Regions from separate parts of the Bradyrhizobium sp. CCBAU 53340 genome, predicted to be linked through region 1. Evidence: predicted binding sites of a transcription regulator. Region 1 holds the regulator's gene; the other holds the start of a gene.
What was found. Region 1 encodes PhoB, which activates phosphate uptake and scavenging genes when phosphate is short. Its sites were predicted from a motif close to TGTCATNNANCTGTCAT; they were not measured.

Region 1 (3,411 bases):
TATCCGTGAGCTCCAACGCTCACCTCGCCGCGCAGCAGCCGCTGCCCGAAGCGCCAGCCAAGGTGACGGTGCGCAACCTCAACTTCTATTACGGCGAGCACCACGCGCTGAAGAACATCAATCTGACGCTCGGCACCAACCGCGTCACCGCCTTCATCGGCCCGTCCGGCTGCGGCAAGTCGACCCTGCTGCGCATCTTCAATCGGATGTATGATCTCTATCCGGGCCAGCGCGCTAGCGGTCAGCTGATGCTCGATCAGACCAACATTCTCGATCCCAAGCTCGACCTCAACCTGCTGCGCGCCCGCGTCGGTATGGTATTCCAGAAGCCGACGCCGTTCCCGATGACGATCTACGAGAACATCGCCTTCGGCATCCGGCTCTATGAGAAGATCTCGAAATCCGAGATGGACGACCGCGTCGAGAAGGCGCTGCGCGGCGGCGCGCTGTGGAACGAGGTCAAGGACAAGCTCAATGCCTCCGGCCTGTCGCTCTCCGGCGGCCAGCAGCAGCGCCTCTGCATCGCCCGCACCGTCGCGGTGCGGCCCGAGGTGATCCTGTTCGACGAGCCGTGCTCGGCGCTCGACCCGATCTCGACCGCCAAGGTCGAGGAGCTGATCCAGGAGCTGTCCGAGAACTACACGATCGCGATCGTCACCCACAACATGCAGCAGGCGGCGCGCGTCTCCGACAAGACTGCCTTCATGTATCTCGGCGAGCTGATCGAGTTCGACGACACCAGCAAGATCTTCACGTCGCCGTCCGACCGGCGCACGCAGGATTACATCACCGGCCGGTTCGGCTGAGGAGACAGGACATGGGTTCTGAACATACCGCAAAAGCCTTCGACACCGACCTCCAGGAGCTCACCCGCCTGGTCGCCGAGATGGGCGGCATCGCCGAGCGCATGATCGTCGATTCCGTCGACGCGCTGATCCGCCGCGATGTCGCGCTCGGCCAGCGCGTCGTTACCATCGACGCCGAGCTCGACGCGCTGCAGAAGAAGATCGAGGAGCGCGCCGTGCTGACCATCGCGCGCCGCCAGCCGATGGCGGTCGATCTGCGCGAGATCGTCGGCGCCATGCGCGTTGCGACCGATCTCGAACGGATCGGCGACCTCGCCAAGAACATGGGCAAGCGCGTCGCGGCGCTGGAGACGGATTTCCATCCGCTCAAGCTGTTCCGCGGCCTGGAGCACATGACCGACCTCGTGCAGCAGCAGGTCAAGTCGGTGCTGGACGCCTATGCCGCGCACGATCTGCCGGCGGCGATGGCGGTGTGGAAGGGCGACGAGGAAGTCGACGCCATCTGCACCTCGCTGTTCCGCGAGCTCCTCACCTACATGATGGAGGATCCGCGCAACATCTCATTCTGCATCCATCTGATGTTCTGCGCCAAGAACATCGAGCGGATCGGCGACCATGCCACCAACATCGCCGAGACGGTGTTCTACATGATCGAAGGCCAGGCCATCACCGACAAGCGGCCGAAGGGCGACATGACGACCTTCGCCACCACGGTCCCGAATACTTAAGGAGCGACGAGCCCATGGGCGCACGCATTATGGTTGTTGAGGACGAGGAAGCTCTCACCGAGCTTCTCCGCTACAACCTCGAGGGCGACGGCTATGACGTCGAGACGGTGATGCGCGGCGACGACGCCGACACCCGCCTCAAGGAGCACATCCCCGATCTGATCGTGCTCGACTGGATGCTGCCGGGGCTCTCGGGCATCGAGCTGTGCCGCCGGCTGCGGACCCGGTCCGACACCAAGCAGCTGCCGATTATCATGCTCACCGCGCGCGGCGAGGAGAGCGAGCGGGTGCGGGGACTTGCCACCGGCGCCGACGATTACATCGTCAAGCCGTTCTCGGTGCCCGAGCTGCTCGCCCGCGTGAAGGGCCTCTTGCGGCGCGCCAGCCCCGAGCGGCTCGCCACCGTGCTCGCTTTCGGCGACATCGAGCTCGACCGCGAAAAGCGCCGCGTGGCGCGCTCGGGCCGGCCGATCGATCTCGGCCCGACCGAATACCGCCTGCTGGAGTTCTTCCTCGAACATCCGGGCCGCGTGTTCTCGCGCGAGCAGCTGCTCGACAGCGTCTGGGGCCGCGACATCTATATCGACGAGCGCACCGTGGACGTCCATATCGGCCGCCTGCGCAAGCTGCTCAATCTCGGCCGCGAGCAGGATCCGATCCGCACCGTCCGCGGTGCCGGCTATGCGCTCGACGATCGCTTTGCCAAGGCAGAGCAGACGTCAAGCTAGCGGCACTCATGCCAAACAAAAAAGCGCGCCCAGTGGCGCGCTTTTCTTTTTGTCCCGGCCCGGGCCGGGACAATGTCGTCTCAGCAATGCTCAGCGCGTGCTCGGCTTGGCCGGCGCGCGGCGCCGATCGGCGGCCGGCTGATAGGCGACACGCGAGTGCTGGGCGCAGTAGGGCAGGCCGGACAGTGCCTTGCCGCCGCAGAAGAAGAAATCCGGGCTCGAGGGGTCGCCGACCGGCCAGTGGCAGGTCGCCTCGTTGAGTTCGAGCAGCGAGAGCCGCTGGCTCATCGGCACCACGTTGTCATAGGTAACGGGTTCGGCTTCGACCTCGACCTCGAAGGCCTGCGCCAGCGCGGTGTTGCCGCGCGCCATGGGGCGGCTCACCCGCATCATGTGCTGCGCGGGACGCGCCTTGCGCGGCCGCGGAGCTGCCGATGAGGGGCTCTTGGCCCGGCCGGACAGGCCGAGCCTGTGCACCTTGCCGATCACGGCGTTGCGGGTGACATTCCCAAGCTCAGCGGCGATCTGGCTGGCCGAAAGTCCGGCCTCCCAGAGCTTTTTCAGCTGCTCGACGCGATCGTCGGACCAGGTCAAAACCGTCATTGCACCCTTTCCTTCGCCGCGCGCCGCCATCCTGGGGCGGCACGACGAATGCCTAAGTCTCGAAAAACCCGTGCCGCCAGAATCCCTTAAGGCTCGCCGGGCGCACCAGATGCGCCCGAACGTTTACGCCGGTACATGAGGACTTATGGGATCAGAACCGCTGCACGAGATGTCGTATCTGACAAGCCAAACGCTACAATATGGCGTGACTCACGCGCAAGAGTCCGCCGACTCGCTTCCACATGTTCCGTGGCGAAAATCCCGCAAAATCGCCACCGCAAGACTACGGAATCAGCGTTTCGCGAGGCTTTCCGGGCGGCATTGACACCCGTTTCACCAGGCCTAAGATAGTCGTGCGTGCCGCCCTTAAAAGGCGGCACGTTTCGTTTTCCGGGCCGGTCAATGGTGCGTTGCGCAATGCACACATTGTCCGTCCGCAACAATCAAGTGATCGTCATGACCAACAGCGCAGCGCCGCATTTGCTCCCCGTTTTCGCCAGAGCCGACATCGGTTTTGAGCGCGGTGAAGGCGTCTGGTTGATCGCA
Region 2 (3,411 bases), 2.8 Mb from region 1:
CGCCGAGCGTGCTCGCCAATGAGCTGCATGTCACCAGCCACGCGATCGCCGGAGCGATCTTCCTCGAGCTTGCTTCTGCCGTTGCAGCCGTCATTGCCCTGACGCGGTCGATATCGAGCCCTGCCGCGATGCTATGGTCGCTCGGCCTGATGTTGCCGAGCCTTGCCCTGCTCGTGACCGCCCAGTTCGCGGAATCGCTCGCGGTCATGATCGTGGCGACCGCGACCTGCGGCGTCGCGGCGGGCCTCGGCTATCGCGGCAGCCTGCAGGTTGTGAACCAGATCGCACCGGACGATCGCCGCGCCGAAGTGGTCTCGGCCTATTTCATCTGCTGCTTTCTCGGCAACGCGCTTCCCGTGATCGGGATCGGCGTCCTTTCGACCGTGATCAGCTCGACCGTGGCGAGCCTGGTCTTTGCGACGACGATTGCAGTCTTTGCGATGGTTGCCCTGGTGTTCGGCCTGAAGTACCGGGCCAGCTAGACGCGGCCAAAAAAAGAGACGCCGCGCGCCATGCGCGGCGTCCCTTGCGGGGAGTATCTCAGGGAGTAGCTCGCGGTCAGCTTGCCGCGCGCAGGTTGACCTTGCTCTCGGCAAGCGTTGTCAGCTTCTTGTCGGTCGCCTTCTCTTCCTCGAGCGTCTTGGCGAGCACAGCGGCACAGTCGCTGCGGCCAAGCTGCTTGGCCCAGGCGATCAGGCTGCCGTAGCGGACGATCTCGTAATGTTCGGCCGCTTGCGCCGCATTGATCAACGCCGCATCGAGCACGGCCTTGTCCGCCACTTCGCCGGCGGTCGCGTCGGCCTCCTCGATGATGCCGTCGATCGCGGGGCAGTCGACCGCCTTCGCCTTGACACCGTGCATCTTGAACACTTCCTCGAGCCGCGTGACGTGCTGCCTGGTTTCCTCGAGGTGCGTCAAAAAGCCCTGCTTTAGCTGCGGATCGGTCGTCTTATCGGCCATTTTCGGCAACGCCTTTGTGAGCTGCTGCTCGGCGTAATAGATGTCCTGCAGCTGATGCACGAAGAGGTCGTTCATGGTCTTGATGTCTTTTGTGAACAGTCCCATCGTTCCGATCCTCGCGGGTTTCGGGAACACGACGGCACCGGCTTGCGCAAAAAGCCGCTTGTTTCGCCGTGTTCGGTTGCTGATGGGGCGCTAACCTGCGCGCGGCGCTGTCGTTCCAAAGAAAGCCTACAGGCGCTTGCGCTGGAACAATGCTTGCGCGCGCGGGATCTGAGACCATCTGAACATAAGGGCACGCGATCGAAGCTTGGCTCTCGACTCACATGCTTAACGCGCGCTCGATGTGAACCACGTATGACAAAAACAGCCGATCCGGTGCAGATCCCGCCCTTGTCAAGGGCTGCACAAGTCGCTGTTTTTGCCTTAATGAGCTACAAAGATGCCTAGCGATCGGCGCCGGTTTTTGGCAACGATCACGCCCGACCTGCCAACGGCCCGATCGGGTCGGTTTTGCCCCCCGCCGGGAGGATGAATGCACGGACTGCTGCCCGCGCTGAAACGCGGCTTCAAGAAATGGATCGGCTGGCGACGGCTGGGAATTGCCGCGAGCGTCATGATCATCGCCTTCGCGGTCACCACGCTTGTGCGGACCCTCCATGGCATCGACAGGGGTGCCATCCTCACCGCGCTGACCGATATCCCCCGCGGCAATATCGGGCTGGCGGCGATCTGCGTGTTCTTCGCGTTCTGTACGCTGACCTTCTACGACTTTTTTGCGCTGCGAACGATCGGCAAGAAGCACGTTCCCTACCGCATCGCAGCGCTGTCGAGTTTCACGTCCTATTCGATCGGCCATAACATCGGCGCCACGGTCTTCACCGGCGGAGCGATCCGCTTCCGGATCTACTCTGACTACGGCCTGAACGCGATCGATGTTGCCAAGATCTGCTTCCTCTCCGGCCTGACGTTCTGGCTCGGTAACATCTTCGTGCTGTCGATCGGCATGGCCATCCATCCGGATGCAGCCTCCTACATGGATCAACTGCCCTCGTCGATTAACCGGCTAATCGCGATCGGCGGCCTTGCCTCCATCGTCGCCTATCTGGTCTGGCTCAGCATGGGCGAGAAGCGCCGCGAGCTCGGCCAGAAGGGCTGGAAAGTGGTGCTGCCGTCGGCGCCGCTGACGCTGGTGCAGATCCTGATCGGGGTGGTCGATCTCGGCTTCTGCGCCCTTGCGATGTACCTGCTGATACCGGCCGCCCCCCCGATCGATTTCCTGTCGCTCGCGGTGGTATTCATCCTGGCGACGCTCCTGGGCTTTGCCAGCCATGCCCCGGGCTCGATCGGCGTCTTCGACGCCGCCATGCTGGTGGCGCTGCCGGAATTCGGCCGCGAGCAGCTGCTGGCGACCCTGCTCGTCTTCCGCATTCTCTATTTCGTGATCCCGTTCGGCCTCGCCATCTCCATCATGGGCACGCGCGAGCTCTGGATGAATGTCGTCCAGCCCTGGCAGGAGCGGCGGCGGCTGGCGGAAGCCTGCGCGCAGGCCAATCTGCCCAAGCAGGTGACGGCAATGGAGCATGAGCGGTCGTTGCGCCAGGCCAGCAAACGTTAAGACCGGCCTGCGATCACGCTGGCGGCCCGTAAAAGTGGCAGACAAAGGTTGCAGGCAAGAGAGCGATGCTCTCTTATTTCCGCCTCAACTTTGCCGTTGAAGACGCGGGCCATGATCCCTGTTTCCCTTCGCCGATTTTGTGCGGGCGCCCTGCTGCTGGCCGGGCTCCTCGCTATTTTGCCGCCTCAGCCCGCAGCCGCCCAGGATGCCGGCGCCATGCAGATCAATTGGGAGGTTCGCAACCGCTTCCGCCTGTTCCGGGAGGAGCGCGACTTCCTGCTCCATGTCGAGAATGCGCGTAACCGCAGCATCCTTGCCGCCGAGCAGTCGCTGGAGCTGCAAAGCGAGGGCCGCGGCTGGGCCCGCAACATGGTCAACCGGCTCTGCATCGACCTCCAGGGCCGGGTCAACCAGCCATGCACCCGCGATAACGTCAAAGAGAACTACATCACCCCGATCGATCACCCCATCACCGTGCGCCTGACCGGCGCGGTGCCGGTCGGCGCCACTTGCGCCTGGTCGTTCGACGACGGCGACGGGCCGCAAACGTCGACCTTCGACTGCGCCGAGCCGATCAATCTGCGGGTGCGCTACGGCAAGCAGACGGTGGCGAGCGTCGACGTCTCCTCCGGCTCCGATCCGGCTCAGCGCGTCCAGACCGAGATCCAGGTCCGCGACATCTTCATCGCCGGCCTCGGCGACAGCATCGCCTCCGGTGAAGGCAATCCGGATCGTCCGTTGGCCCTGTCCGACGAGGGCTTTTGCTTCCGCTCCTATCTCGGCACCGCGGGCGGACAATATTACCGGCCGAGCCGCGCCGGCTTCAAGGGTGG

Region 2: the regulator PhoB is predicted to act here: its motif matches at 1,307-1,323, upstream of XH89_RS12045 (YbhN family protein).

Annotation. Positions count from the first base shown of each region.
Region 1 is NZ_CP030055.1:7,477,962-7,481,372, reverse strand. It holds gene pstB (phosphate ABC transporter ATP-binding protein PstB) at 1-806, shown strand, start outside; gene phoU (phosphate signaling complex protein PhoU) at 818-1,534, shown strand; gene phoB (phosphate regulon transcriptional regulator PhoB) at 1,549-2,262, shown strand; gene XH89_RS35475 (GcrA family cell cycle regulator) at 2,353-2,865, opposite strand; gene XH89_RS35470 (aspartate aminotransferase family protein) at 3,322-3,411, shown strand, end outside.
Region 2 is NZ_CP030055.1:2,577,565-2,580,975, reverse strand. It holds gene XH89_RS12055 (MFS transporter) at 1-482, shown strand, start outside; gene XH89_RS12050 (ferritin-like domain-containing protein) at 559-1,065, opposite strand; gene XH89_RS12045 (YbhN family protein) at 1,496-2,578, shown strand; gene XH89_RS12040 (hypothetical protein) at 2,690-3,411, shown strand, end outside.